3 regions of the Streptomyces sp. NPDC086835 genome follow, and region 1 is predicted to be linked to each of the others. Evidence: riboswitches for the same ligand, from Rfam matches in the RefSeq annotation. Region 1 holds a riboswitch; each other region holds the start of a gene.
The links. Region 1 has a riboswitch for thiamine pyrophosphate ahead of ACIPJI_RS34425 (thiamine ABC transporter substrate-binding protein). Riboswitches for the same ligand answer to the same signal wherever they lie in the genome.

Region 1 (10,111 bases):
CCTCGAGGCGCTGCTCGCCTCCGAGATCGAGCCCGGCAAGACCGTGCAGGCGTACGTCGACGAGGCCAACGCCAACCTCGGCGAGAAGATCGTCCTGGACCGCTTCGCGCAGTTCTCCGGCGCGTACGTCGCCGCCTACATGCACCGCACCATGCCTGACCTGCCCCCGCAGATCGGTGTCCTGGTCGAGCTGGACAAGCCGAACGCCGAGCTCGCCAAGGGCGTCGCGCAGCACATCGCCGCCTTCGCGCCGAAGTACCTCTCCCGCGAGGACGTCCCGGCCGAGGTCGTCGAGGCCGAGCGCCGCGTCGCCGAGGAGACCACCCGCGCCGAGGGCAAGCCGGAGGCCGCGCTCCCGAAGATCGTCGAGGGTCGCGTCAACGGCTTCTTCAAGGAGGCCACCCTCCTCGGCCAGCCGTACGCGCTCGACAACAAGAAGTCCGTCCAGCAGATTCTGGACGAGGCCGGTGTCGCCCTGAAGCGCTTCACGCGCATCAAGGTCGGCATCTGAGTCCGTACGCTACGGACACCGGACCCCGGTAGGGTCTGAAGCAGTCGTCGTCGGTGTTCGCGCCGGACGATCGCAGATCTGACGAGGAGGCCATTGCCGTACGGGAAACCGCAAGGACCCACTGGCAATGGCCTTCTTCGCATGTGCACGAGGAGATCTCCATGAATCAGGGCGCCGCACAAAGCGACGACAACCACGGCAAGAAGTCCGGACGCTTCATGCTGAAGCTGTCCGGCGAGGCCTTCGCCGGAGGAGGGGGTCTGGGCGTCGACCCCGACGTCGTACACGCAATCGCCCGCGAGATCGCCGCGGTCGTACGCGACGGGGCAGAGATCGCGGTCGTCATCGGCGGAGGCAACTTCTTCCGCGGGGCCGAGCTCCAGCAGCGCGGCATGGACCGGGCCCGCTCCGACTACATGGGCATGCTCGGCACGGTCATGAACTGCCTCGCCCTCCAGGACTTCCTGGAGAAGGAAGGCATCGACTCGCGTGTCCAGACCGCCATCACGATGGGCCAGGTCGCGGAGCCGTACATCCCGCTGCGCGCCGTGCGCCACCTGGAGAAGGGCCGCGTGGTCATCTTCGGCGCCGGTATGGGCATGCCCTACTTCTCCACCGACACCACCGCTGCCCAGCGGGCCCTCGAGATCGACGCGGAAGCGCTCCTCATGGGCAAGAACGGTGTCGACGGGGTCTACGACTCCGACCCCAAGACCAATGCGGACGCGGTCAAGTTCGACGCTCTGGAGTACGGCGAGGTGCTGTCGCGCAACCTCAAGGTCGCCGACGCCACGGCGATCACGCTCTGCCGTGACAACGCCCTGCCGATCCTCGTCTTCGAGCTCCTCGCCGAGGGCAATATCGCCCGGGCCGTCAAGGGTGAGAAGATCGGCACGCTCGTGAGCGACCGGGGCACCCGAGCCTGATCCGGGGGCCCTCCCTCGAGGGATGGACAAAGTCCTGCCGGTCGGACACCGTGCAGGCAATACGCGACGCAGGTCCCGCCGGCCCAGCGGTACGAGCCGGGCCAACCTCAAGACACGCAGGAGCAAGTGGTGATCGAAGAGACCCTCCTCGAGGCCGAGGAGAAGATGGAGAAGGCCGTCCTGGTCGCCAAGGATGACTTCGCCGCGATCCGCACCGGACGTGCGCACCCGGCGATGTTCAACAAGATCGTGGCGGACTACTACGGTGCCCTGACCCCGATCAACCAGCTGGCCTCGTTCTCGGTTCCCGAGCCGCGGATGGCCGTCGTCACGCCGTTCGACAAGACCGCTCTGCGCAACATCGAGCAGGCGATCCGCGACTCCGACCTGGGCGTCAACCCGAGCAACGACGGCAACATCATCCGTGTGGTGTTCCCGGAGCTCACCCAGGACCGCCGCAAGGAGTACATCAAGGTCGCCAAGACCAAGGCGGAGGACGCCAAGATCTCGATCCGCTCCGTGCGCCGCAAGGCCAAGGAGACGATCGACAAGCTGATCAAGGACGGCGAGGTCGGCGAGGACGAGGGCCGCCGTGCGGAGAAGGAGCTCGACGACACCACCGCGAAGTACGTCGCGCAGGTGGACGAGCTGCTCAAGCACAAGGAAGCCGAGCTGCTCGAGGTCTGATGAACGACTCTTCCTGGGGGGCCCCGCACGGCGCCGGATACGCCGGAGCATGGCCACCGCCCGACCAGGGGCCCCTCCCGGTGGGTCCCGTATACGATGGGCACGACGCGCAGCAGACTCGCCCCATGCCCATCGTGCCGGACCTTCCCGACGCAGGTAGAGACGCCGAGGACCACAGCGGCGGCGAACACCGCGAGGACCGTGACCAGGGGGCCGCTCGGCCGGGCGGCCCCCTGTTCCGCGACGAGATGCCGCAGGAGCCCATGCCCACCCCGCCGCCGTCGGGCGATCCCACTCCGCAGCCCTCAGCCCGGCCCGGACCGCCGCAGAAGAAGCGGGCCGGCCGGGACCTGCGCGCGGCGATAGGGGTCGGCGTCGGGCTCGGCGCGGTGATCGTCGTCTCCCTGTTCCTCGTCAAGGCCGTCTTCGTCGGGGTGATCGCCGTCGCCGTCGTCGTCGGTCTGTGGGAGCTGACCTCCCGTCTCGAGGAGCGCAAGCAGATCAAGGCTCCGCTCGTCCCCCTCGCGGTGGGCGGCGCGGCGATGGTCGTCGCCGGCTACGTCCGCGGGGCGGAGGGCGCATGGGTGGCGATGGCGCTCACGGCGCTCGCGGTGCTCGTCTGGCGCATGACGGAGCGGCCGGAGGGCTATCTGAGGGACGTCACGGCCGGCGTGTTCGCCGCCTTCTACGTCCCCTTCCTGGCGACCTTCGTCGCGCTGATGCTGACGGCGGACGACGGTCCGGAGCGGGTGCTCACCTTCCTGCTGCTCACCGTGGTCAGCGACACCGGCGCGTACGCGGTGGGCTGGCGCTTCGGCAAGCACAAGCTCGCGCCGCGCATCAGCCCCGGCAAGACCCGCGAAGGGCTCCTCGGCGCGGTCTCGTTCGCGATGGCCGCGGGGGCGCTGTGCATGCAGTTCCTCATCGACGACGGGGCGTGGTGGCAGGGCCTCCTCCTCGGCCTCGCGGTCGCCGTCAGCGCCACGCTGGGCGACCTCGGCGAGTCGATGATCAAGCGCGACCTCGGCATCAAGGACATGGGCACGCTGCTTCCCGGACACGGCGGCATCATGGACCGCCTCGACTCGCTGTTGCCGACGGCGCCGGTGGTGTGGCTGCTGCTGGTGGTCTTCGTAGGGTCGGGCTGACCCGTTGGATCTGTGTGTGTGAGGGCCCGTCGTCCACCAGGACGGCGGGCCCTCTTCGTCAGGTCAGCGAGGTGACCCCGGCCGCGCCGCGAAGCGGGCGAGCTCCTCGGCGGCGCCGCGAGGCAGGTCGGCGACCGCCGTCTGAGGCAGTGTCGTGATCACGGTGCGCAGCCGGTCGGCGAGGTCCGGCAGCAGGTCCCAGGCGGAGGCCGGGGCCTCGACGGCGGCGAGCAGCAGGTCTCCCTCGTAGTAGTACGCGTCCAGCAGCGGCTCCTCGAGCAGCAGGCGCACCACGAGCGGAAGAACGTAAGGCAGGGCCACCTGCTGCGAGACGAGCGTGTGCAGATCCGCCGGAGCGAGTCGGCCCAGCGGGACGCGCCGCAGCCCGTGCACCTTCCGGACCAGGTGGGTCGCGTCGGCGGCAGGAGGCGTCCAGCGGGGCGGATCCAGGTCGTCGAGCGTGCGGTCGAGATGCAGCAGAGGGTCCATGGGGTCATTCTCGACCCTCGACCGGCGTCCCTTCGCATCACGGGTGTGACCGACGACCACCTGCGACGACCACCCGTCGAATCATCGGCCGCAGGGTCACCGGCCGGGGTCTGCGACACTGGATTCACCATGCCCAAGCCAGGAGAACTCACCTTCGTCGCGCCCCGCGGAGCCAAGAAGCCCCCGCGGCACCTCGCCGACCTCACGCCCGCCGAGCGCAAGGACGCCGTCGCCGCGATCGGCGAGAAGCCGTTCCGCGCCAAGCAGCTGTCCCAGCACTACTTCGCGCGGTACGCGCACGACCCCGCCCAGTGGACCGACATCCCGGCGGCCGCACGGGAGAAGCTCGCCACCGAGCTGCTGCCGGATCTGATGTCCGTAGTGCGGCACATCTCGTGCGACGACGACACCACCCGCAAGACGCTGTGGCGTCTGCACGACGGCACGCTGGTCGAGTCGGTGCTGATGCGCTACCCCGACCGGGTCACCATGTGCATCTCGTCGCAGGCCGGGTGCGGCATGAACTGCCCGTTCTGCGCCACCGGGCAGGCCGGTCTCGACCGGAACCTGTCGACCGCCGAGATCGTGCACCAGATCGTCGACGGAATGCGCGCCCTGCGCGACGGCGAGGTGCCCGGAGGGCCGGCCCGGCTGTCCAACATCGTCTTCATGGGCATGGGCGAGCCGCTCGCCAACTACAAGAGGGTCGTCGGAGCCGTCCGGCGTCTCACCGACCCCGAGCCGGACGGCCTCGGTCTCTCGCAGCGCGGGATCACGGTCTCGACCGTCGGCCTGGTGCCGGCGATGCTCCGCTTCGCGGACGAGGGTTTCAAGTGCCGTCTCGCGGTGTCGCTGCACGCCCCCGACGACGAACTGCGCGACACCCTGGTCCCGGTCAACACGCGCTGGAAGGTCCGCGAGGTCCTCGACGCCGCGTGGGAGTACGCAGAGAAGTCGGGCCGCCGGATCTCGATCGAGTACGCGCTGATCCGCGACATCAACGACCAGGCCTGGCGCGGTGACCTCCTCGGCCGGCTGCTGAAGGGCAAGCGGGTCCATGTGAACCTGATCCCGCTCAACCCGACGCCCGGTTCGAAGTGGACGGCCTCGCGCCCCGAGGACGAGAAGGCGTTCGTGGAGGCCATCGCCGCCCACGGTGTGCCCGTCACCGTCCGGGACACCCGCGGTCAGGAGATCGACGGAGCCTGCGGGCAGCTGGCTGCGCAGGAGCGGTGACCCGCGGGGCCGTCGGCCGTGGCTGATACTGTGCCCTGTGCATTCGCACAAATGAACAACGAAACATTCCGACAGGGGAGCGCACCACAGCGCTGAGAGTGCGGCGAGGCCTTCACGGCCACGGGCCGCAGACCCTCGGACCTGATCCGGGTCATACCGGCGTAGGGAGTCAGCAGCATCATGAACAGCCAGCTTCGGCGTGCCGTCCGTACGGCACTCGTCGGCGCCCTCGGCGTCTGCGTACTCGCGGCGTGCGGCGGGGAGTCCAAGGACAAGGACCCGTCCGGCGGGGCGAGCGGCCCGAAGACCGTGACGCTCGTCAGCCATGATTCCTTCGCGGCGTCCGACGCCGTGCTGAAGGAGTTCACCGCGCAGACCGGATACACGGTCAAGGTGCTCAAGAGCGGCGACGCGGGCACCGCGCTCAACAAGGAGATCCTCACCAAGGGCTCCCCGCAGGGCGACGTCTTCTTCGGTGTGGACAACACCCTGCTGTCCCGCGCCCTCGACAACGACCTCTTCACGCCGTACGAGGCCAAGGGCCTCGACCAGGTCGCGCAGGAGGTCCAGCTCGACGCAGGCAAGCACCGCGTGACGCCCGTGGACACCGGCGACATCTGCGTCAACTACGACAAGAAGTTCTTCGCCGACAAGAAGCTCGCGCCGCCGCGGACCTTCGCCGACCTCGCGAAGCCCGAGTACAAGAACATGCTGGTCGTCGAGAACGCCGCCACCTCCTCGCCCGGCCTCGGGTTCCTCCTCGGCAGCATCGGCGAGTACGGCGAGTCGGGCTGGCAGGGCTACTGGACCAAGCTCAAGGACAACGGCGTCAAGGTCGTCGACGGCTGGGAGCAGGCGTACAACGAGGAGTTCTCCGGCTCCGCCGGCGGCAAGAAGGCCAAGGCCGACCGCCCGCTCGTCGTCTCGTACGCCTCCAGCCCGCCGGTCGAGGTCCTCTACTCCGACCCGCAGCCGGCGGAGGCGCCCACCGGCGTGGCCACCGGCACCTGCTTCCGGCAGATCGAGTTCGCGGGCCTGCTGACGGGCGCGAAGAACGAGGCGGGCGGCAAGGCGCTGCTGGACTTCATGATCAGCAAGAAGTTCCAGGAGGACATGCCGCTCAACATGTTCGTCAACCCGGTGGTCAAGGACGCGAAGCTGCCCGAGCTGTTCACCGAGCACGGCGCGGTGGTCGAGAAGCCCGAGACCGTCGCCGCGGACACCATCGCGAAGAACCGTGAGCAGTGGGTCCGGTCGTGGTCCTCGCTCGTCGTGAAGTAGGCAGGTCCCTGCGGGGGAACGCGGCCCGGCTCGGCCTGATGGCCGGTCCGGTCGCGTTCTTCGCGCTTTTCTTCGCCTACCCCGTCGCGGCGATCGTCGGACGCGGCCTCCACGCCGAGGGGGCCTGGCAGTTCGGCCGGTTCGGCGAGGTGCTCGGCCGGCCGGACATCCGCGAGGTCCTGTGGTTCACCACCTGGCAGGCGCTGGCGTCCACGGCGTTGACCCTGCTGATCGCGCTGCCCGGCGCGTACGTGTTCGCCCGGCTCGACTTTCCCGGGAAGCGGCTGCTGCGCGCGGTGGTCACCGTGCCGTTCGTGCTGCCGACCGTCGTCGTCGGTACGGCGTTCCTGGCGCTGCTGGGGCGCGGCGGACTCGTCGACGAGCTGTGGGGGATCCGGCTGGACACCACGGTGTGGGCGATCCTCCTCGCGCACGTCTTCTTCAACTACGCCGTCGTCGTACGCACCGTCGGCGGCCTGTGGTCGCAGCTCGACCCCCGCCAGGAGGAAGCGGCCCGGGTGCTGGGCGCGGGGCGCTTCGCCGCCTGGCGGCGGGTGACGCTGCCCGCGCTGGTGCCCTCGCTCGCCGCGGCCGCCCTCATGGTCTTCCTCTTCACCTTCACCTCCTTCGGTGTCGTGCAGATCCTCGGCGGCCCCGCCTTCTCCACCCTCGAGGTGGAGATCTACCGGCAGACCGCCGAGTTCCTGGACCTGCCGACGGCGGCCGTGCTGACGCTGGTGCAGTTCCTGGCGGTCGGCGCGGTCCTGGCCGTGCACGCCTGGACGGTGCGGCGGCGGGAGAGCGCGCTGCGGCTCGTCGATCCGTCGCGCACCGCGCGACGGCCGCGCGGCACTGTTCAGTGGCTGCTGCTCGGCGGCGTCCTGACCACGGTGGTGGTGCTGCTCCTGGTGCCGCTCGCGGTGCTGGTCGAGCGCTCCTTCGACACCCCGGCCGGCTACGGGTTCGGCTACTACCGGGAACTCGGCACCGTGGACCCCTCCGGCGGAGCGTTCCTCGTGCCGCCGATCGACGCCGTGTGGAACTCCCTCCGCTACGCCCTGGCCGCGACCGCCATCTCTGTCGCCGTCGGCGGTCTCGCCGCCGCCGCTCTCACCCGCCGGGCGGGCAGGCTCGTCCGGGGCTTCGACGCACTGCTCATGCTGCCGCTCGGCGTCTCCGCCGTGACCGTCGGCTTCGGCTTCCTCATCACCCTCGACGAACCGCCGCTGGACCTGCGGGCCTCGTGGATCCTCGTGCCCCTCGCCCAGGCGCTGGTCGGCGTGCCCTTCGTCGTGCGCACGATGCTGCCCGTGCTGCGCGCCGTGGACGAACGCCTGCGGGAGGCGGCCGCGGTCCTCGGCGCCTCCCCGCTGCGGGCATGGCGGGAGGTCGATCTGCCGCTGGTGCGCAGGGCGCTGGCGGTGGCCGCCGGTTTCGCGTTCGCCGTCTCCCTCGGCGAGTTCGGCGCGACCGTCTTCATCGCCCGGCCCGACAACCCGACGCTGCCCGTGGCCGTCGCACGGCTGCTGGGACGGCCCGGGGAGCTCAACTACGGGCAGGCCATGGCACTGAGCACCATCTTGATGGTGGTGTGCGCGGTGGCGCTGCTGCTGCTCGAACGCATCCGTACCGAGTCCACCACCGAGGAGTTCTGATGGCGCTGCTGGAACTGGCGGGCGTGACCGTACGGTTCGGGCCGCGTACCGCGCTGGACTCGGTGGACCTCGAGGTCGCCGAGCACGAGATCGTGTGCCTGCTCGGACCGAGCGGCAGCGGCAAGTCGACGTTGCTACGCGTGGTCGCCGGGCTCCAGGAGGCCGACGCGGGGCGGGTGTTGCTCGGCGGCGCCGACCAGGTGCGGGTACCGGTGCATCGGCGCGGGGTGGGGCTCATGTTCCAGGACCACCAGCTGTTCCCGCAGCGGGATGTCGGCGGCAATGTCGCCTTCGGACTGCGGATGCACGGCGCGGACCGCGGGGAACGGGCCCGCCGGACCGACGAGTTGCTGCGGCTGGTGGGGCTGCCCGGTGCGCAGCAGAGGTCCGTCGCCGCCCTGTCCGGCGGCGAGCAGCAGCGTGTCGCCCTCGCCAGGGCGCTGGCACCGGAGCCGAGACTGCTGATGCTCGACGAGCCGCTCGGCCAGCTGGACCGTGGCCTGCGGGAGCGGCTCGTCGTCGAACTGCGCGACCTGTTCGGACGGCTGGGCACGACGGTGCTCGCCGTCACCCACGACCAGGGTGAGGCCTTCGCGCTGGCCGACCGCGTCGTCGTCATGCGGGACGGCCGGATCGCGCAGGCGGGGACACCGCTGGAGGTCTGGCAGCGGCCCGCATCCGCGTTCGTCGCCCGCTTCCTCGGTTTCGACAACGTCGTGGCGGCGACCGTCGAGGGCGCGGCCGCGAACACCGAATGGGGCAAGGTGCCGGTACCGGACGGGTCCCCCCAGGGAGCGCGGACGGTGCTCGTGCGGCCCGACGGGGTGCGGCTCACCGACCCGTCGGAGGGCCTGCGGTGCACGGTCGAGTCCCGCACCTTCCGCGGCAGCCACGTCGCTGTGCGACTGCGCCCCGACGACGGACCCGCGCTGGAGGCGGAGTGCTCCCTCGGACAGGCTCCGGCGCCGGGCGCGGCGGTGGGCGTGGTGTTCGCCGCCGACGAGGTGGTGGTGCTCGGACCGGACGACCCTTCAGTGGGCGTCCGCCAGTAGCCGCCGCAGCGCGCCCGGCGCCTCCTCGACCGAGTCGACGAGGGCGATCCGCGCCTCCATCGACCGGCCGCGCGCGAGTGATCGCAGCAGCGGCCACGCCGGCAGATGCTCCGTCCAGTGGTGCCGGTCGACGAGCACCATGGGAGTCGGTTCGCCGCGCGACTCGTAGTAGTTCGGCGTGGCGTTGTCGAAGATCTCCTGGAGGGTCCCGGCGGCGCCCGGAAGGAAGATCACACCCGCGTTCGACCTGGCCAGCAGGCCGTCCTCACGGGTGGCGTTGGCGAAGTACTTGGCGACGTGCCCGGCGAAGGCGTTCGGCGGCTCGTGGCCGTAGAACCAGGTGGGGATGCCGACGGAGTCGCCGCCCCGCGGCCAGCGGTGACGGACCTCGAAGGCGGCCTGCGCCCAGTCGGAGACGGACGGCACGAACGACGGGGCCTTGGCGAGCAGCAGCAGCGCGTCGTCCAGCATCTCGTCCGGGTGAGGTGCCGCGTACGCGCCCAGGTTGGCGGCCTCCATCGCGCCCGGCCCACCGCCGGTGGCGACCGTGAAGCCGGCACGGGCCAGTTCCCGGCCCAGCCGTGCGGCGCCGGCGTACGCGTCGGTGCCGCGGCCCATCGCGTGGCCGCCCATCACGCCCACGACCCGCTCGCCGGCGAGGTGTTCGTCCAAGGCGTCGGAGATCGAGTCGTCGTGGACGGCGCGGAGCATCGAGGCGAAGATGTCGTTGTCCGCCTTCGTCCGCTGGAACCACGCGTAGGCCAGGGCGTCGGGCGTCGACTCGTAACCGCCGTCCGCGAGGCCCTCGAACAGGTCGTCGGGGGAGTAGAGCAGGCCGCGGTACGGGTCGAAGGGCAGGTCGGGCACAGGCGGGAAGACGAGGGCGCCGTCCACGCGGACCTTGGCGGCGGCGTCCGGCTCCATGGGGCAGCCGAGGAACACGGCGGAGGCCGTGTCGACGCGCAGGAGGTCGGCGGTGCGCCCGGTGAGATCCACGGACTGGACCCGGTGTCCGGCGAGCGAGCCGCGGGCGACGACGTCGTCGAACTCTGCGAGGGACTCGATCTCACGGTCGTGCGGGGTGGCGGTCATGCGCCCACGATAGGCGGGCCGGGCTGCGCTTCCC
Region 2 (10,111 bases), on a different contig from region 1:
GAGGCGACCGCCGCGTCCTGCGCGAGCTGACTGACCCCGAAGGGGACCGCCGTCTTGCGCAGTGCCGCGGCCACCGGCTCATGGGCCACCGCGAAGCCGACCCGCAGCCCCGCCAGCCCGTATGCCTTGGAGAAGGTGCGCAGCACCGCGACGTTCGGCCGGTCACGGTAGATCTCGAGGCCGTCGGGGACGTCGGCGTCGCGGATGAACTCCCGGTACGCCTCGTCGAGCACCACCAGTACGTCCGAGGGCACCCGGTCCAGGAACCGCTCCAGCTCCGCACGCCGCACGACGGTGCCGGTCGGGTTGTTCGGGTTGCAGACGAAGATGAGGCGGGTGCGCTCGGTGATCGCCTCGGCCATGGCGTCGAGGTCGTGCACCTCCCCCTCGGTCAGCGGGACCTGCACGGACGTCGCTCCGCTGATCTGCGTGATGATCGGGTACGCCTCGAAGGAGCGCCAGGCGTAGATCACTTCGTCGCCGGGTCCGGAGGTGGACTGCAGCAGTGACTGCGCCACACCGACGGAGCCGGTGCCCGTCGCCAGGTGGGTCACCGGCACCGCGAAGCGGTCCGCGAGCTCGTTCATCAGCCCGGTGCAGGCCATGTCGGGGTAGCGGTTGAAGTTCTGCGCCGCGGCGATCGCGCTCTCCATCACGCCGGGCAGCGGGGGATACGGGTTCTCGTTGGAGGACAGCTTGTAGGCGACCGGGCCGCCGGCCGCCGCGGGCTTGCCCGGCTTGTATGTGGGGATGCCGTCCAGCTCGGCGCGCAGCTTGGGGCTCGTCTCGCTCACCGCAGGTCCTCCTCGACCGTCCGTGCACATCGGTACTCAACCAATACTGCTCACCTTATGAGGATTCCCCTCTGCTGCGAATGGCCGGAGGCGCGGAACCTCACGAACCCACGGGAAGGCCTTCCGGGGGGCCCGATCCGGAGGGAGCGCCCGCGGCCTTGGCGCGCGCCGGTGGCTCGCGCCGTGGCGCGCATCCCCCGTAGTGATGAGTTGAGACCTCTTCGAGACATGGAGCCTTCGCCAGGCCCCAGCGGCCCGGCACCCGACACTCCATTGCACCGATGGCCAACTCCCCTATTTTCCAAGGGAGTCAGACCTAAATGATCATGCAGAAACGTGCCTGTCAACGCGTGCATATGCGACCGGCCCTACCACCTGCGCGAGCCCTACTATCGGCTCGCCATGACAGCAGCAGGGAAGCATCAGGTGAGCCGGACGGACACATCCCGCCGGAGCGGTAGGCAAGGCCGGGCAGGCATCAGGGACGTGGCCGCCGCGGCCGGGGTCTCCATCACGACTGTCTCCGACGCCCTCAACGGCAAGGGCAGGCTCCCGGACGCCACCCGCCGACATGTCCGCGAGGTCGCAGACCGGCTGGGCTACCGCCCCTCCGCCGCCGCCCGAACCCTCCGTACCGGAAAGTCGGGCTTAATCGGCCTGACCGTGACGACATACGGGGATGAACCTTTCACCTTCACGGAGTTCGCGTACTTCGCCGAGATGGCCAGGGCCGCGACCTCGGCCGCGCTCGCCCGCGGCTACGCACTCGTCATTCTGCCCGCCACCTCACGACACGACGTCTGGTCGAACGTCGCCCTCGACGGCACCATCGTCATCGACCCCTCCGACCATGACCCGGTCGTCACGGAGCTGGTACGCCAAGGACTGCCCGTCGTCTCCGACGGCCGCCCCGCAGGCACCCTCCCGGTCACCGCCTGGGTGGACAACGACCACGAAGCCGCCGTACTCGATCTGCTCGACCATCTCGCCGCCGCCGGGGCCCGCCGCATCGGCCTGCTCACCGGCACCACCACCGACACGTACACCCGGCTGTCCACCACCGCCTACCTCAACTGGTGCGAACGCGTCGGCCAGGACCCCGTCTACGAGTCCTACCCCGCGCACGACCCGTGCGCCGGCGCCGTCGCCGCCGACCGGCTGCTCGCCCGGCCGGACCGGCCCGACGCCGTGTACGGGCTCTTCGACCCCAACGGCACCGATCTGCTGGCCGCCGCCCGCAGGTACGGCCTGCGCGTCCCCGACGACCTGCTCCTCGTGTGCTGCAGCGAGTCGACCGTGTACGCCACCACGGAGCCCCCCATCACCACGCTCTCGCTCAAGCCGCGCAGAATCGGCACGGCGGTCGTCCAGTTGCTGATCGACGCGATCGAGGGAATCGACGAGGACCGGCCGGTCGAGCAGGTGATACCGACCGAACTGATCGTCAGGACCTCGTCGCAGCGCCGTCCTCCGCGGACAACCGTGAGCGCACCACGGTCTCCCTCGAAGAACTGAACCGTCCCCACAAAGGACTGGACCTTCCCAATTGGGACGAAACGACCGGCGAACCAGGGGTGCGACAGGATTTCACCACCCCTGGTGCGTCACACACCGCCTGCCTCATTCCTATGATGGGCGAACGACACCGCGGACCACCCCGACCAGGTTGGGCCGAGAGGTGAACGGCGGCGCGACGGTGGTGGAGGGGTCGATGACTCAGGGGGCCGGTCAAGGACCCGTGGTCCGGACGGCGACGTTGCGCGATTTCCGCGTACCGCCGTACGCGCAGGTTCCCGTGCAGTCACACACAGCGGACCCGAGCCATTCGGGCCATCCTGGTAACGCCTTCCCCGAGGGCGAGCCGCCGGAGGGCTACACCCCCACCGCGCGCGACCTCCCCGTCATCGGCCGCGGCGGCCCGGGCGACACCGTCCAGATCCATGTCGATCCGGACGAGGCGCCCGCTCCCGACGGACGGGGCCCGCTCTACGTCGTCGGCGACGTCCACGGTTACATCGACGAGCTCGTCGCCGCCCTGGCGGCGAAGGGCCTCATCGACGCCGAAGGACACTGGGCTGCGGGCAACGCTCGGCTGTGGTTCCTCGGCGACTTCACCGACCGCGGTCCCGACGGGATCGGCGTCATCGACCTGGTCATGCGCCTTTCCGCGGAGGCCGCCGCCGCAGGCGGCTACTGCAAGGCCCTGATGGGCAACCACGAACTGCTGCTGATCGGCGCCAAACGCTTCGGGGACACGCCCGTCAACTCCGGTGCCGGCACCGCCACCTTCCAGGCCGCGTGGCTCCTCAACGGCGGCCAGAAGACGGACATGGACCGGCTGCAGGAGGTCCACCTGCAGTGGATGGCCAGGCTCGACGCGATCGTCGAGGAGGACAGCCACCTCCTGCTGCACTCCGACACGACCGCGTACCTCGACTACGGGTCCACCATCGCGGACGTCAACGACACCGTGCACGCGGTCCTCACCCGGGGCGACGCGGACGAATGCTGGGACCTGTTCCGCAAGTTCACCAAGCGCTTCGCCTTCCGCGACGAGGGCGGCCCGCAGGCGGTGCGGGAGCTGCTCTCCGCCTATGGCGGCCGGCGCATCGTCCATGGTCACAGCCCCATCCCGTATCTGTTGGGCGAGGTGGGCACCGAGGACGGCGAGGACGGTGACCGCCCTGTGGTCGAGGGCCCGCACGTCTACGCGGACGGGCTCGCCATCGCCATGGACGGCGGCGTGACCATGGCCGGAAAGCTTCTTGTCCAGCAACTCCCCCTGACGGACTGAGCCGACTGCGGCAGGCGATTTACGGAAACCCCCTGTCACCCTGTGCCGTAACCGCTCTACCATCGGCCTATCCGTAGCAGACTCTCCTCCGTTTTCGCTCGACCGCCCGTCATACGGGCCGTCCGGCCCTACGGAGCATCGGGGGATGCACATGAAAAGCGCTCCGCACCTGCTGAACGAGGACCGCGCCGAGTACCAGCGGGTCCTCGACGAAGCACTGCGCAACGCCCATGAACGCCCTGACCTCGCCGCCGTGGGCCTGCGCCTCAACGCCGAGCAGCTGCGCACCATGGCGCTCAACGCGACGGCCCTGATAGCCGCCTCGGCCGCCGCCGAGTACGAGCACTATGTGAAAGTGCGCCGGGAGATGCGCACGTCCACGGCGGCCGCCTCGGTAAACGGCTCCGTGCTGTCCCCGACCGTCGGGCAGAGCGCGGAGGGCGGCGGCGCCGGCTTCGCCGCCGTCATCGCGGTGCTCGCCCCCGTCCTCGCCGGGACCGCCGCGGCGATCTTCCTGCTCGTCGGCTACATCCTGAAGATGCTCAGCCCCACGCCGTCGTTCGCCGACGCCCTGCTGACGGCCGGGTGGTTCTTCGGCGCCCTCACGGCGGCCGCCATCCTGGTCGCCGCGGTGGGGCTGCTCCTGACCGCCCTGCGCAACGGCGCCGCCCAGGTGGCGGAACAGGTGCCCGCCGGAGAGCTGCCGGACGAGGTGTCCAGAGCGAAGGACGCGTGGCGCCACGCCCTCCTGGAGCGCGGAATCCTGCCCTTCCTGCGGGCCGCCCTCGCCGACCCGAGCGCCGATCCGGCGTCCACCGCACCACCGCGGCCGGTCAGCCGGATCCCCAAGATCGGGTTCAGCGGGCCGGAGTTCTCCAGCCCCGCGGAGGGGTCGACCGCCGGGCAGCGGCCGACCTTCACCAGCCCGGACTTCACCAGCCCCGACTTCGGCGGTCCGGAACACCGGCCGGAGTGATCAGCGGCCGGGGCAGGTGGAGGCACGGGCCGGGTGGAGGGCACGGGCCGACGCCTCGGCGCCGGCCTGCCCCCTCACCCGTCGGTGCGCCCGCGGGTCAGTCCGCGATCGGCAGATACACCCGGTTGCCCGCCGCAGCGAACTCCCGTGACTTCTCCGCCATGCCGGCTTCGGCCTCCGCGAGGGCGCCCCCGTCTCCGAGATCGCCGCCGTGCTTGCGCCTGATGTCCTGGGAGATCTTCATCGAGCAGAACTTCGGACCGCACATCGAGCAGAAGTGCGCGGTCTTCGCCGGCTCGGCCGGCAGCGTCTCGTCGTGGAACTCCCGGGCCGTGTCCGGGTCGAGGGCCAGATTGAACTGGTCCTCCCACCGGAACTCGAAGCGCGCGTCGGACAGCGCGTCGTCCCACTCCTGGGCCCCCGGATGCCCCTTGGCGAGGTCCGCCGCGTGCGCGGCGATCTTGTAGGTGATGACGCCGGTCTTCACGTCGTCACGGTCCGGAAGGCCGAGGTGCTCCTTGGGCGTCACGTAGCAGAGCATGGCCGTGCCCCACCAAGCGATCATGGCCGCTCCGATGCCGGAGGTGATGTGGTCGTAGGCAGGGGCCACATCGGTGGTGAGCGGGCCGAGGGTGTAGAACGGGGCCTCCTCGCAGATCTCCTGCTGAAGGTCGATGTTCTCCTTGATCTTGTGCATCGGGACGTGACCGGGGCCTTCGATCATCGTCTGCACATTGAAACGCTTGGCGATCGAGTTGAGCTCCCCGAGCGTTTTCAACTCGGCGAACTGCGCTTCGTCGTTGGCGTCCGCGATCGAGCCGGGCCGCAGGCCGTCACCGAGGGAGTACGTGACGTCGTACGCGGCAAGGATCTCGCACAGCTCCTCGAAGTGCTCGTAGAGGAAGGACTCCTTGTGGTGCGCGAGGCACCACGCTGCCATGATCGAACCGCCGCGCGAGACGATGCCGGTCTTGCGGCGCGCCGTCAACGGCACGTAGCGCAGCAGCACCCCCGCGTGGACCGTCATGTAGTCGACGCCCTGCTCGGCCTGTTCGATGACGGTGTCCTTGTAGACGTCCCAGGTCAGCTCCTCGGCCTTGCCGTCGACCTTCTCCAGTGCCTGGTACAGCGGCACGGTGCCGATCGGCACGGGGGAGTTGCGCAGCACCCACTCGCGGGTGGTGTGGATGTTGCGCCCCGTGGACAGGTCCATGACCGTGTCGGCGCCCCAGCGGGTCGCCCAGGTCATCTTCTCCACCTCCTCCTCGATGGAGGAGGTGACCGCGGAGTTGCCGATGTTGGCGTTGACCTTCACCAGGAACCGCTTGCCGATGATCATCGGCTCGATCTCCGGGTGGTTGACGTTCGCCGGCAGGACGGCCCGGCCGGCCGCGATCTCCTCCCGCACCACCTCGGGGGAGACGTTCTCGCGGATGGCGACGTACTCCATCTCCGGCGTGATCTCGCCGCGGCGGGCGTACGCGAGCTGGGTGACCGCCTGGCCGTCACGTCCGCGGCGGGGCTGGCGCGGGCGGCCGGGAAAGACCGCGTCGAGGTTGCGCAGCCCCCCGCGCGGGGACGTGTGCTTGATCCCGTCGTCCTCGGGCCTGACGGGCCGCCCCGCGTACTCCTCGGTGTCGCCGCGACCGATGATCCAGTTCTCCCGCAGCGGCGGCAGGCCGCGGCGTACATCGGTCTCGACGTTCGGGTCGGTGTACGGGCCGGACGTGTCGTACAGCGTCACGTCCTTGCCGTTGGTGAGGTGCACCTTGCGGACCGGCACACGGAGGTCGGGGCGGGAACCCTCGACGTATCCCTTGTGCCAGCCGATGGACTTCCCGGCCTCGTCGTTCTGGTTCGAGGCAGGCGTGCGTGCGTCCGATACGGTCATGAGACCTACTCCCTACGCCGGCATTACCCGGTAACAGGTTCGGCGGTCGGCGCAGCTGTCCCGTACGGATGTACGAAGGTCAGCGCCCTCTCAGCCCGGTGCTCCGAGCTCCCGCGTGTGCAAAGGTGCCACCACGCTAGCGTCATATCTGGCGCGCTGAACAGAGGGCCCCTCCTGCTCTTGCGATGATCGGTCCGTGACCTCATCGCCGCAGCCCCCAGAACCGCACGGCCAGGCCCACAGTCATGTGCACAGTCATGGGCCCGCCGCGCCAGTCTCCAAGCACCTTCGCAAGGTCATCGCCGCCGTGCTCATCCCCTTCGCGACAGCCGTCCTCGTCGGCCTCGCCGTGCTGTGGCCGGGGGGCGCACCCGGCCATGAGCGCACCGGTGTCGGCTTCGACCGGCAGACCGAAGAGGGCAAGGTGGTCTCTCTCGAGTGGGTCGACTGCAAGGACGTCAACGCCGCCCAGGTCCCACCGACCGGCGACACCTCCACGCCGGAGGGTCGCGAGGCCGTCAACTCGCAGCAGGGCCAGTGCGCCAGGGCGACCGTCGAAGTGACCACGGGCAAGGACAAGGGCCGTACCTTCGTCGAGATCGTCCAGCCTGACGCACCGCGGCAGTTGGAGGAAGGGCAGGGTGTGGTCGTCGCGTACGCCCCGGACGCGCCCCGCGATCTCCAGTACTCGGTGACGGACGTCGACCGGGGACTCCCCATGGCGGTGCTGGCCGGGATCTTCGCACTCGTCGTGGTGCTCGTCGGCCGGATGCGGGGCGTGATGGCCCTGATCTCGCTCGCCGCCTCGTTCGCCCTGCTGACGCTCTTCATCCTGCCCGCGATCCTGCAGGGGTCCAATCCCCTGGTCGTGGCCGTGGTCGGGGCGAGCGCCATCATGCTGATCGCGCTCTACATGTGCCACGGGGTGACCGCGCGGACCTCCGTCGCGGTGCTCGGCACACTGATCTCCTTGCTGCTGATCGGTCTGCTCGGCTCACTGTTCATCGACTGGGCCAGTCTCAGTGGGAACACCGACGACAACACCGGTCTGATCCACGGCCTTTATCCGGAGATCGACATGAGCGGTCTGCTGCTGGCCGGAGTCATCATCGGCTCGCTCGGCGTTCTGGACGACGTGACGGTGACGCAGACCTCGGCCGTGTGGGAGCTGCATCAGGCCGACCCCGACATGGGGCCCCGGGCGCTCTACCGCTCGGCCATCCGCATCGGCCGCGACCACATCGCGTCCGTCGTCAACACACTGGTGCTCGCCTACGCGGGTGCCGCGCTGCCGCTGCTGCTCCTCTTCTCCATCGCGCAGTCCAGCGTGGGCACCGTCGCCAACAGCGAGTTGGTGGCCGAGGAGATCGTACGGACGCTGGTGGGGTCGATCGGCCTGGTCGCGTCGGTGCCGGTGACGACCGCCCTCGCCACCCTGGTGGTCTCCGCGGACCGCCCCGGTCGGGCGGGACCGGGCAACCCGAACGGGGCGCCGGCGCGGACCGGGAGGGGGCGGCGACGCAAGGCGTGAGCGGAGGGTGAGGCGGCGGGGCAGGCGCTTCAGCCGGCGTTCTCCTCGGCGAGGATGCGGCCGAGCGCCTCCTCCAGGCTGACCTCGAAGTCACCGAGCGTGAGCTCTTGCCCCATCGGCAGCAGCTTGTCCGTGCGGTCGAGGAAGGCGACCAGCGGCGCCGCTCCCGCCCTGAACAGTGCGGAATCCGCGCCGACGCGAAGCCTGATGATGACGTCCGACAGGCTTTCCGGTCCGACGGGCGCGATGTGCACATCACCGTCGCCGCTCGGCCCATTGATCCCGTCGAGCAGCAGCTCCCGCCCGAATGCCCAGGTCACAGGCGCGTCACCGGGCAGGTGGAAGGTCATCCGCACCGCGTACGGATCTCCTGTCTCGTAATCCAGTCCCACCGGAATCCGGAAGGAGAGTTCCTCGGAGACGAGGAACCTCATCAGAACCTCGGCCTGGACCGACTCGCGCATCACATACCCCGCAGCAGATGAAGCAATGAATGAAACCGCACTGACAAAGCAGAAGAAAACGGCCAGGAACAATCCCCTGGACCCTCTTGACGCCATCGTGGTCGAAGGCCTAGCAGATCACAAGGAGTGATATTTCAGATACTGATAGAGAAGGCAAGTGACCCCAACAGCCCACCGATTCCGGTGCGCAACTGCTCAACTGCCGGAAGCAGCCTGGCCTCCTGGTCCAACGGAAGAGAAATGGCCATCGTTGCGGCTTGGCAACCAACAGTGATCGGAATGGCGGCACAGACCGTGCCGATTGCATATTCCTCCCGTTCCACGACCGGCTCCATGGATCCTCGCGCGGCGAGCCGCTCGAGCATCGTGCGCCCGTCACGCACCGTGTACGGCGTCACGGGTTGCACGGGATGGCGGCTCAGGTGGTCGCGGCGTGACGATTCGTCGAGCTGTCCGAGCAGGCACTGGCCCAGCGCGTGTGCGTGTCCGGTCTCCCGGAAGTCGGCCCACTCGGGCACTGCGGGGGCGTAGGGCGTGTCGGAGACCGCGACGATGTCGATCTCGCCCTCGCGGTAGACGGCGAAGTAGACGGGGACACCGATCGCGTCCCGCCAGTGCGCGAGGGAATCCTCGAGAGTGCTGCGACGATTCTCCGGCGTGCCGCCGACCAGACGTTCGACGGCGTCCCCGAGCGTGTACACGCCGCTCCGACGCCGCAGGTAATCGTCGTGGGTCAGGGTCCGCAGCAGGTGGTAGGCGGTCGGCAGAGGGATCCCGGCCTCGCGTGCGAGTTGCTTCGCCGGAGCCCCGTCCGGGTGTGCGCCGGCCGCTTCCAGCAGCCTCAACGCACGCTGCACGGAGCTGATCAGGGTAGGTGCAGCGGCTTTCGTCGCCCCGGCCACAGGTCACCCCCAGGCATGGTGGCGGGCAGCAAGCCCACCCGCGAGGGGGCCGCCCCCGCGCGGCCGCCGCGGCCCCGAGCCCTCGACAGGCATCGGCCCCGGAACACCTGGAGGTGCTGATGGAAACGCCCTGATCCGGGTGCCCCGAGGAGCGGCAGAGGGGAGCCACACTAACCGGAGCGTCCGACCGCGTATGCCGATTGCCCGGCCGTTCCCCCGGCCGGGCTAACAGCGGCTCCTGCGGCTACCAGTCACTGCGTGAGCTGGAGGACGACATGAACTTCCTTACGACGAAGACGAGTCCGCCGACGAGGGCGACGAAGACCAGCAGCTTGAAGAGCAGTCCGATCACGAACCCGACGACGCTCGCGATGAGTCCACCGAACACGACCAGCGCGATCACAGGGATCGCGACCCACTTCACCCACCACGGCATCCCCGTGAGCATCTCCCGCACAGCCATCGTCCCTACCTCGTTTCTCCGGTTTGCCTGCCTTCGATGCTAGGCGGGCGGAAGCGTGGAACGGGGCCCGCGAGCCCTTGAACTCCCCTGACCGAACCCCTAGGGACCGGCGGGGTGGGCCGTCAGCTCTCAGGCGGAGAGAAGACCACCATGACCCGCAGATCCTCGCTGATGTGGTGGAACTTGTGCGGGACGCCGGCAGGCACGTAGACGACGCTGCCGCGCCCGACCTGCGTGGTCTCCATGCCCACGGTGATCGCCGCGCGGCCGCTGACCACGAAGTAGACCTCGTCCTG
Region 3 (10,111 bases), on a different contig from region 1:
TACTGGCCGGTGTCGTCGGGCAGCGGCTGCGGCTCGTAGACGGCGGGGCCCGTGGCGTCCGCCGCCGGGCCGGCCATGTCGTAGGCCTGCTCGGCCGAGTCGTACGAGAGGTCGGTGACCTCGAGCGTGGGCTCCCTCGTCGCTTCCCGGTCCGCGCCGGACCGGCGCCGCCTGCTCACGCCGGGGCTGCCGCCGAGTGCCCAGCCGGTGGAGAAACCGCGCCGGAAGGAGAGGGTCACATACGTCTGGCCGACCGCGAACGCCATGGCGCCGAGGGCGATCACCACCACGGACGGCAGCAGCACGCCTATCACGACGCCCAGGAAGCCGCCGAACGCGAGCAGCCGCCAGCGCAGCCGTGCCTTGTACTGCAGCAGCACCTCACCGAGCAGCCACAGCGCGACGATGCCGAACGCGATATAGAGGACCGTCCAGCCCATGTCCGCCCCTCTCCTGCGGCCGCCGCCCCGGGGCGGGGCGGGTACGACCGGTCACGACTGCTCGTGCAGTCCGAGATTCTCGTAGATTTCGAGCGTCGCGGTGGAGTTGTTGAGCGTAATGAAGTGCAGCCCCGGGACACCCTCGGCGAGCAGCCTCGCGCAGAACTCCGTCGCGAACTCGATGCCAATGGAGCGTACAGCGGCCGGATCGTCCTTGGCCGCGAGGATGCGCTCTTTCAGCTCGGCCGGGAAGTGCGCGTTGCTGAGCGTGGCGAAGCGTTCGATCTGCTTGACGCTGGTGACGGGCATGATCTCGGGAATGATCGGGGTTTCGCAACCTGCCGCGGAGACCCGGTCACGAAGCCGCAAATAGTCCTCGGGCACGAAGAACATCTGCGTGATCGCGTAGTCGGCGCCGGCTCGGCACTTGTCCACGAAGTGCCGGGTGTCCTCGTCCCAGTCCTTCGAGCGGGGGTGCATCTCGGGGAAGGCCGCGACGCCCACGCAGAAGTCGCCGGACTCCTTGATGAGCCGGACCAGGTCGGCCGCGTAGCGCACGCCCTCCGGGTGCTCGACCCACTCGCCCATCGGGTCGCCGGGCGGGTCGCCGCGGACGGCGAGGATGTTGCGGATGCCGGCGTCGGCGTACTGGCCGATCATGTTGCGCAGCTCGGCGACGGAGTGGTTGACCGCGGTGAGGTGCGCGACCGGCGTGAGGGTGGTGTCGGCGGCGATCTCCTGCGTGGCCTTGACCGTGCCGGCGCGGGTGGAGCCGCCGGCGCCGTAGGTCACGGAGACGAAGTTCGGGGCGACCGCCTCGACCCTGCGCAGCGCGTTCCACAGGTTCCGCTCGCCCTTTTCCGTCTTGGGCGCCCAGAACTCGAACGAGTACGACGTCCTGCCCGTCGCAAGCATGTCGCGCACCGTGCGTGCGCGATCCGTTCTGGTGGAAGCAGTACCGAGGGCCATACGGGCAGGTTAGCCAGACCGAGGGGATCCTCGAACCGAATCAGGGAAATATGTCTGTTTTGCCGGTGTCTTGTCCACTCCTTGGACAGAGATGGACGATCAACGTCACCGTCAAGCGGTCCGCTCCCTGACCCGCTTCGCCAGGTCAGCGGCGGCCCCGGCCGGATCGCCGGCCTCGGTGATCGCCCGTACGACGACGACCCTGCGCGCACCCGCGTCCAGCACCTCGTCCAGATTGGCGGCGTCGATCCCGCCGATCGCGAACCACGGCCGGTCACCGGCCAGCCCCGCCGTGTACCGCACCAGGCCGAGGCCGGGGGCGTGCCGCCCGGGCTTGGTGGGAGTGGGCCAGCAGGGGCCCGTGCAGAAGTAGTCCACGCCGGGCTCGACGGCAGCGGCGGCCGCCTCGGACTCGCTGTGCGTCGAGCGGCCGATCAGCACGCCGTCCCCGAGGATCGCGCGGGCGGCCGGCACCGGCAGGTCGCCCTGGCCCAGGTGCAGCACGTCGGCGCCGATGGCGTGAGCCACGTCGGCGCGGTCGTTCACTGCGAGGAGCTTGCCGTGCCGGCGGCAGGCGTCGGCGAAGACCTGGAGGTGCTCCAGCTCCTCCGCGGCCTCCATGCCCTTGTCGCGCAGCTGCACGATGTCCACGCCGGACGCCAGCACGGCGTCGAGGAACTCGGGCAGGTCGCCCTGCCGCTTACGGGCGTCCGTGCACAGATAGAGCCGGGCGTCGGACAGCAGCGCGTGAGCCGTGGACATGAGGCGATCCCCCCGTTGGGCGGCGGACGCACGGGCCGGGCGGCCCGGGCCGTGCATCCGCCGGCGATGATGGTTTCCGTCGGTTCAGACGGCGAGCGCCTGGGCCCGGCGCTTCACCTCCGTGCCGCGATTCTCGCTGAGCGCCTGGGCAGGCGTGCCCGGCAGGGTCGGGTCGGGGGTGAAGAGCCACTCGAGCATCTCTTCGTCGGTGAAGCCGTCGTCCCTCAGCAGGGTCAGGGTCCCGGAGAGGCCCTTGACCACCTTGTTGCCGTCGATGAAGGCGGCAGGCACCTGGAGCGCCCTGTTCTCACCGCGGCGCACGGCGATCAGCTGGCCGTCCTTGACCAGCTGCCGCACGCGCGTCACCTCGACATCGAGCATTTCCGCGATGTCCGGCAGGTAGAGCCAGGCGGGGACGAGGGCATCGATCTTTGCGTCAATCTCGGTCACGGGGACAAGCCTGCCATCCAGGACCGACAGTCGGTAGCCAGGACCTACCGTGCCGCCGCCTTCAGAGGTACGGAAGGGTCGGCCGCCCTCGCCGGGTCCAGCTCGGTCCCGGACACGATCAGCTTGCGGCCCTGTGCCAGATCACGGGGCCTGCCCACCGTCAGCAGGGCAACCAGCGCACCCTCGCGCAGCCACAGCACCGACCATGTGTCCTCCGCCGGACTGCCGCGCCACAGCAGCGTGTCGGCGGCGCCGTGGTGGCCCGCGTACTGGACGAAGCGGCCGAACTGCTCGGACCAGAAGTACGGCACCGGGTCGTACACCTCGGGGGTCCGCGGCTCCGGCTCCTGGTCGCCGACGATGTTCGCCGCGACCGTGCCCGGCCCCTGGAGCGCGTTGTCCCAGTGGTGGACGAGCAGCCGCTCGCCGTAACGGCCGGACGGGTAGGAGGCGCAGTCCCCGACGGCGTACACGTCGGGCGCTGACGCACGCAGATACCGGTCGGCGACCACCGCGCCGTCCGGGCCGAGTTCGATGCCGGAGCCCGCGAGCAGGGCGGTGGCGGGGCGCGCGCCGATACCGACGACCACGGCGCCGGCCGGGATCCTGCGCCCTCCGGCCAGGACGACGGCTCCCGGCTCGACGGCTTCCACCCTGGCGCCGGTGATCAGTTCGGCCCCGTGCTGCTCGTACCAGGCGGCCATCGGGGCGGCGACCTCGGCGGGCATGGTCCCGGCGAGCGGGCGGCCCGCGGCCTCGACGACGGTGACGCGGCACCCCGCCCGGCGCGCGGCGGTCGCGAACTCGGCGCCGATCCAGCCGGCGCCGACCACGACGATGTCGTGCTGCTCGGCGAGCAGCGGCCGCAGCCGGGCGGCGTCGTCGAGCGTGCGCAGCAGATGGACACCGGGGACGCCGACGGCGCCGGGCAGGGTGACCGGCTCGGCGCCGGTGGCCAGGACCAGCACGTCGTACGGGACCGGGCCGGACACGGTGTCGACCTCGTGCGCGTCGGTCCGCACCCGGGTCACCTCGAGGCCCAGGCGCAGTTCCACGCCGAGCGCCTCGAAGTCGATGTCGAAGGCGGAGTCCTCCGCCTTGCCGAGCAGGATCGCCTTGGACAGTGGCGGCCTGTCGTACGGCTGGTGCGGCTCCGCGCCGATCAGGGTGACCGTGCCGGTGAATCCCTGCTCGCGAAGGGCGACCGCGGTCTGCACACCGGCCATGCCGGCGCCGACGATCACCACGCGCCGCCGCGCCGCCGCCGTCCGCTGCCCTTCGTCCGCCCGCGTCTGATGCTGCCGTTCGTCCACCCGCACACCATACGTACCTGACTGGGGGTCAGGAGGCGCGTGGTCAGGAAGCCTGCTCCTCCACGACGCTCGTCCCGCTGCCCTCCTGGGACTCCCACTGCCAGCTCTCCTCAAGCCGCACCCGGCCGTCCGGCAGGTCCACGACCGTGGAGAGGCAGTGGCCGGACGAGGTCCCGCCGTCCGTCTTGAGCTGCACATAGCGGAAGTCCAGCCGGTCGCCGTCCCTGGTGCCCACCAGGTGGCCGCGGACCACGTCGCCGCCTTCGTACTCGGCCCAGATCCTGCCCTGCTCCTCGTGGTACGTGAACCGGGTCCGGGTGCCGACCTGGCCCGGGGCCTGGTCGGCGACCGGGGAGAGAACAAGTCCGTCGAGCGACTTCGCCACTGCTGCGGCTCCCTTACAACGCGTCGGGTCGTGCGGTTAGGGTGGCCACCGTAAGGCACTCGCGGGAGCCCGGACGCACCGGGCTGAGAGGGAGGCTGGACGGCCTCCGACCGTACGAACCTGATCCGGGTCATGCCGGCGAAGGGAGGGGCTGGACGCCCATGTCTCGTACACCGAGCCCAGACGTCCTCGTCATCGGGGGCGGGATCATCGGCCTGGTCACGGCCTGGCGCACCGCGCAGCGGGGCCTACGGGTCGCCGTCGCCGATCCGGAACCGGGCGGCGGGGCGGCGCAGGTCGCCGCCGGGATGCTGGCCGCCGTCACCGAACTGCACTACGGCGAGCAGACGCTGCTCGGCCTCAACCTCGAATCCGCGCACCGCTATCCGGACTTCGTCGCCGAGCTGGAGGAGACGTCCGGCGGGCGGGTGGGCTACCGCTCCTGCGGCACGCTCGCCGTCGCCCTCGACGCCGACGACCGGGCGCATCTGCGTGAACTGCACGCCCTCCAGCACCGGTCGGGGCTCTCGTCCGAGTGGCTCACCGGCCGCGAATGCCGCCGCCTCGAGCCGATGCTCGCCCCCGGCGTCCGTGGCGGGCTGCGGGTCGACGGCGACCACCAGGTCGACCCCCGCCGGCTGGCCGCGGCCCTGATCACCGCCTGCGAGCGGGCCGGGGTCGACTTCCGCCGCAGCTGGGCGGAGCGGCTGCTCGTGACGGGCGACCGGGCGACCGGGGCGGTGCTCGCCGACGGCTCCGAAGTCACCGCGGGACAGGTCGTCCTGGCCGGCGGCAGCATGAGCGGACGGCTGGAGGGCGTACCGAAGGACGTGCTCCCGCCCGTACGCCCGGTGAAGGGCCAGGTCCTGCGGCTGACCGTGCCACGCCCCTACGCGCCGTTCCTGTCCCGCACGGTGCGCGCCGTGGTCCGCGGCAGCCATGTCTACCTCGTGCCACGCGAGGACGGCGAGCTGGTGGTGGGCGCGACCAGCGAGGAGCTCGGCTGGGACACGACGGTCACCGCGGGCGGGGTGTACGAGCTGCTGCGCGACGCGCACGAGCTGGTGCCCGGGATCACGGAACTGCCCCTCACCGAGACCCGGGCGGGACTGCGCCCCGGCTCCCCCGACAACGCGCCGCTGCTGGGCCCCACCGAACTGCTCGGACTGCTGCTGGCCACCGGGCACTACCGCAACGGCGTGCTGCTGACGCCCGTCACCGGCGATGTGCTGGCCGACGCGCTGACGACCGGTGAACTGCCCGAAGTGGCACGGCCCTTCTCCCCACGCCGCTTCTCGTCCGTCCTTCAGGAGCAGCCCGCATGAACACCTCCGTCAACGACAGCGCCGACACCGCTGTCGCCGCCCCTGCCGCTGCCCCCGTCGTCGCCCCGGCCGCCGTCGGCGATCCGATCCGCGTCCTCGTCAACGGCGAGGCCCGCCACGTCGCGGCCGGCACCACGCTGGACGTGGTCGTCACAGCTCTCTCCGCCGCGCCCTCCGGCGTCGCCGCCGCCGTCAACGAGGCGGTCGTCCCGCGGGGCGAATGGGCCGCCACGCGGCTCGGTGACGGGGACCGCGTCGAGATTCTCACCGCAGTGCAGGGAGGCTGAACGGCCATGGCCGACGACCGTTTCACTCTCGGAGGGACCACCTTCGACTCCCGTCTGATCATGGGCACGGGCGGGGCGCCCAGCCTCGAGGTGCTCGAGCGGTCGCTCGTCGCGAGCGGCACGGAACTGACGACCGTCGCGATGCGGCGCCTCGACCCGACGGTCCAGGGGTCCGTGCTGTCCGTCCTGGACCGGCTCGGCATCCAGGTCCTGCCGAACACCGCCGGCTGCTTCACCGCCGGCGAGGCGGTGCTCACCGCCCGCCTGGCCCGGGAGGCCCTCGGCACCGACTGGATCAAGCTCGAGGTCGTCGCGGACGAGCGGACACTGCTGCCGGACGGCGTGGAGCTGCTCGACGCGGCGGAGGCACTCGTCGACGACGGCTTCACCGTGCTGCCGTACACGAACGACGACCCGGTGCTCGCGCGAAAGCTCCAGGACGTGGGCTGCGCGGCGATCATGCCGCTCGGCTCGCCGATCGGCTCCGGGCTCGGCATCCGCAACCCGCACAACTTCCAGCTGATCGTCGAGCAGGCGGACGTCCCCGTCATCCTGGACGCGGGCGCCGGCACGGCGTCGGACGCCGCGCTGGCGATGGAGCTCGGATGCGCGGCGGTGATGCTGGCGTCGGCGGTGACGCGGGCGCAGGAGCCGGTCCTGATGGCGGAGGCGATGCGCCACGCGGTGGAGGCGGGCCGGCTGGCGTTCCGCGCGGGCCGGATCCCGCGACGCCACTTCGCGATGGCGTCCTCGCCGCACGAGGGGCGGGGGGCGCTCGACCCGGAGCGACCGGCGTTCTGAGGGGGCGGGTTCCGGGGGTGCGGGTGCGTGTCGCCTGCGGCGGGCCTGTTCCCCTGCCCGCCCCTTCGCGCTGTACCGATGTGCGGCTCCGCCGCTTGGGGGCCCGCCAGGCCCGTACCGCGCTTCGCGCGGGGGCCCGGGGCAGAGCCCCCGGAACACCCCCTGCGGCGGCCACGCCCCCGCCACCACCGCGTCACAGCTCGGCTGCAGTCCCGCCCCGTCCCGGTCCGGCCCGTCGGACCCCGTCTCCCCGGCTCGTAGAATCGCCGCGTGGATACGACCCTCCAGGACCCTCTCGTCGGGCAGGTGCTCGACGGCCGCTACCGCGTCGATGCGCGCATCGCCGTCGGCGGCATGGCCACGGTCTACCGGGCCGTCGACACCCGGCTCGACCGGGTGCTCGCTCTCAAGGTGATGCATCCGGATCTCGCCACGGACGTCACGTTCGTGGAGCGGTTCATCCGCGAGGCGAAGTCCGTCGCACGGCTGGCGCACCCGAACGTGGTCGGGGTCTTCGACCAGGGCGCTCAGGGCGCGTACGTGTACCTGGCGATGGAGTACGTGGAGGGCTGCACCCTCCGTGACGTCCTGCGTGAGCGCGGCGCGCTCCAGCCGCGGGCCGCGCTCGACATCCTGGAGCCCGTGCTGGCCGCGCTCGGCGCCGCGCACCGGGCCGGGTTCGTGCACCGGGACATGAAGCCGGAGAACGTGCTCATAGGGGACGACGGCCGGGTCAAGGTCGCCGACTTCGGTCTGGTGCGCGCGGTCGGTTCCGTGACCAACACCTCGGGCACGGTGCTCGGCACCGTCTCCTATCTCGCACCGGAGCAGATCGAGTACGGCACGGCCGACACCCGCGCCGATGTGTACGCCTGCGGCGTCGTCCTCTACGAGATGCTGACGGGCGCCAAGCCGCACGCCGGCGACACTCCGGCCCAGGTGCTGTTCCAGCATCTGAACGCGGACGTCCCGGCGCCTTCCGCGCTCTTCCCGGGGCTCGCCGTCGAGCTGGACGAGCTGGTGGCGAGCGCGACGGCCCGCAATCCCGAGGTCCGCCCGCACGACGCGGTGGCCCTGCTGGCCCAGGCGCGTGAGGCGCGGGCGGCGCTCGGCGCCGAGCAGCTGGACGCGGTCCCGCCGCGCGCCCGCACCGGGGAACCGGCGGAGGGCGGAGCGGACGGTGACGCCTCCGACGAGGACCGTACGGACGTCATCCTGCGGGCGCCGGCCGGCGCGGAGCCCGGGGTGCACCACACGGCCCGGCTGATCCTGCCGCCTCCTGAGCGGCCGGAGCCCGAGCCGCTGCGTCCGGCCGGCCGGAGCCTGCCGTTGTCGCGCCGCGGTCTGTTCGCCCTGCTGCTCGCGGTGATCACCGTGATCGGTGTGGGTGCGGGTGTCTGGTACATCAACTCGGGCCAGTTCACCCGTGTCCCGCCGCTGATCGGCAAGAGCGAGCAGCAGGCCCGGGAGGCGCTCGACAAGGCGGGCCTGGACCTGAAGACCGTCCGCCACGACTTCAGCGAGACGGTGGCCCGTGGCACCGTCATCAAGAGCGACCCGGGCACGAACGAGCGGATACGGGGCAACGGCTCCGTGACGATCACCGTCTCCCGCGGTCCGGAGATCGTTAAGGTCCCCGACCTGTCCGGCAGGCCGCTGGCGGAGGCTGAGCGCGAGCTGCGCAAGGTGGGACTGGCGCCGGGCGTGGTGACCAGGGAGTTCGACGAGAGCGTCGCGCAGGGTTCGGTGGTCCGCACCGACCCGGCCGCCGGCAGCGGACGGAGCCCCGACACCGCCGTGTCGATCGTCGTCAGCAAGGGTGCGCCGATCGACATGCCCGATGTGACGGGTGACTCCGTCGAGGACGCGACGGCCGAACTCGAGGAAGCCGGTCTGAAGGTGAAGGTCGCCGAGGAGCGGATCCACTCCGAGCAGGAGGCCGGTTCCGTCGCCCGGCAGTCGGCCGCCGAGGGGGCCAGGCTGGCCCGTGGCGACACGGTCACGCTGACGGTCTCCAAGGGCCCGCGGATGGCGGAGGTGCCGGACGTGGTCGGTGACAAGGTGGACGACGCCACCGCCGAGCTGGAGGAAGCCGGCTTCGTGGTGAAGGTCGAGAAGAACTTCCCGTTCCTCGGTGACGAGGTCGAGAGCCAGTCCGTCGAAGGCGGCGGGCAGGCGCCGGAGGGCAGCACGATCACGATCAAGACCAAGGGGCTCTAGTTCTTATGCGCAACCCTGTCGGCGGCCACGTTCCCGTGGCCGGCGGCCTTGCCACGACCGGGCTCGTCTACGCGAGGGAGCTGGAGGCGGAGACCGTGCAGGTCTTCGTGGCCAATCCGCGGGGCTGGGCGACGCCGAAGGGGAACCCTGCCCAGGACGAGAAGTTCCGGGCCGAGTGCGCGGCCGAGGGCATCTCGGCCTGGGTGCACGCCCCCTATCTGATCAATTTCGGCTCTCACACCGAAGCCACCGTCGAGCAGTCGGTCCTCTCCTTGCGGCACTCGCTGCGCCGGGCCCGGGAGATCGGCGCCCAGGGCGTGGTGGTGCACACCGGCTCGGCGACGGGCGGCCGCGCCCGTGAGGTGGCGCTGGCCCAGGTGCGGGAGCGGATGCTGCCGCTGCTGGACGAGCTGACGCACGACGACGATCCGTTTCTGCTTCTGGAGTCGACGGCCGGCCAGGGCTCCTCGCTCTGCTCCCGCACCTGGGACTTCGGTCCCTACTTCGAGGCCCTCGACGCGCATCCCAAGCTGGGCGTCTGTCTGGACACCTGCCACATCTTCGCGGCCGGACACGACCTGGCGGCGCCCGACGGGATGGCGCGGACACTGGATCTATTGGTGGAAACGGTGGGTCAGGGGCGGCTGAAGCTGATCCATGCGAATGACTCGAAGGACATCGCCGGGGCACACAAGGACCGTCACGAGAACATCGGCTCGGGCCACATCGGCGAGGAACCGTTCCGCGCGCTGATGTCGCATCCCGCCACCGAGGGCGTGCCCCTGGTCATCGAGACACCTGGTGGCAAGGAGGGACATGCCGCGGACGTGGCCCGGCTGAAAAAACTTCGCTGAGACCCTGGGGAATACCCATGGGGGGTATACGGTTCCTACTGCTGGGCAGGAACCGCTACCGAATATTGGGGGCACGCCATGCGGCACGAGACGCACATGGACCACTCGGAGCACGGGCACCACGACCACCACGGCCACGCACTGGGCCCTGGCAAGGCGAGCTGGAGCATGGCGGCCAAGGCCACCCTGCACTGCCTCACGGGCTGCGCCATCGGCGAGGTGCTCGGCATGATCATCGGTACCGCGCTGGGCTGGGGCAACGCCCCCACGATGATCCTCGCCATCGCGCTGGCCTTCTTCTTCGG

Region 2: it holds a riboswitch for thiamine pyrophosphate, as region 1 does, so the genes downstream of both, thiC (phosphomethylpyrimidine synthase ThiC) here and ACIPJI_RS34425 (thiamine ABC transporter substrate-binding protein) in region 1, are expected to answer to the same signal.
Region 3: it holds a riboswitch for thiamine pyrophosphate, as region 1 does, so the genes downstream of both, thiO (glycine oxidase ThiO) here and ACIPJI_RS34425 (thiamine ABC transporter substrate-binding protein) in region 1, are expected to answer to the same signal.

The regions. Positions count from the first base shown of each region.
Region 1 covers NZ_JBIVAU010000017.1:15,519-25,629, forward strand. Annotated here, with positions in the region: gene tsf (translation elongation factor Ts) at 1-511, shown strand, start outside; gene pyrH (UMP kinase) at 673-1,437, shown strand; gene frr (ribosome recycling factor) at 1,567-2,124, shown strand; gene ACIPJI_RS34410 (phosphatidate cytidylyltransferase) at 2,124-3,272, shown strand; gene ACIPJI_RS34415 (contact-dependent growth inhibition system immunity protein) at 3,336-3,761, opposite strand; gene rlmN (23S rRNA (adenine(2503)-C(2))-methyltransferase RlmN) at 3,891-4,997, shown strand; TPP riboswitch at 5,061-5,182, shown strand; gene ACIPJI_RS34425 (thiamine ABC transporter substrate-binding protein) at 5,178-6,278, shown strand; gene ACIPJI_RS34430 (ABC transporter permease) at 6,317-7,933, shown strand; gene ACIPJI_RS34435 (ABC transporter ATP-binding protein) at 7,933-8,985, shown strand; gene ACIPJI_RS34440 (LOG family protein) at 8,965-10,077, opposite strand.
Region 2 covers NZ_JBIVAU010000010.1:160,932-171,042, forward strand. Annotated here, with positions in the region: gene hisC (histidinol-phosphate transaminase) at 1-794, opposite strand, end outside; gene ACIPJI_RS28620 (LacI family DNA-binding transcriptional regulator) at 1,197-2,309, shown strand; gene ACIPJI_RS28625 (metallophosphoesterase) at 2,491-3,588, shown strand; gene ACIPJI_RS28630 (hypothetical protein) at 3,734-4,564, shown strand; gene thiC (phosphomethylpyrimidine synthase ThiC) at 4,662-6,455, opposite strand; TPP riboswitch at 6,448-6,580, opposite strand; gene ACIPJI_RS28640 (YibE/F family protein) at 6,652-7,986, shown strand; gene ACIPJI_RS28645 (SsgA family sporulation/cell division regulator) at 8,016-8,450, opposite strand; gene ACIPJI_RS28650 (helix-turn-helix domain-containing protein) at 8,585-9,352, opposite strand; gene ACIPJI_RS28655 (DUF5326 family protein) at 9,597-9,809, opposite strand; gene ACIPJI_RS28660 (cupin domain-containing protein) at 9,938-10,111, opposite strand, start outside.
Region 3 covers NZ_JBIVAU010000001.1:1,052,125-1,062,235, reverse strand. Annotated here, with positions in the region: gene ACIPJI_RS04935 (hypothetical protein) at 1-440, opposite strand, end outside; gene metF (methylenetetrahydrofolate reductase [NAD(P)H]) at 492-1,409, opposite strand; gene thiE (thiamine phosphate synthase) at 1,521-2,171, opposite strand; gene ACIPJI_RS04920 (Rv2175c family DNA-binding protein) at 2,256-2,621, opposite strand; gene ACIPJI_RS04915 (NAD(P)/FAD-dependent oxidoreductase) at 2,666-3,847, opposite strand; gene ACIPJI_RS04910 (hypothetical protein) at 3,978-4,319, opposite strand; TPP riboswitch at 4,371-4,483, shown strand; gene thiO (glycine oxidase ThiO) at 4,481-5,644, shown strand; gene thiS (sulfur carrier protein ThiS) at 5,641-5,931, shown strand; gene ACIPJI_RS04895 (thiazole synthase) at 5,938-6,732, shown strand; gene pknB (Stk1 family PASTA domain-containing Ser/Thr kinase) at 7,003-8,952, shown strand; gene ACIPJI_RS04885 (deoxyribonuclease IV) at 8,958-9,806, shown strand; gene ACIPJI_RS04880 (DUF4396 domain-containing protein) at 9,885-10,111, shown strand, end outside.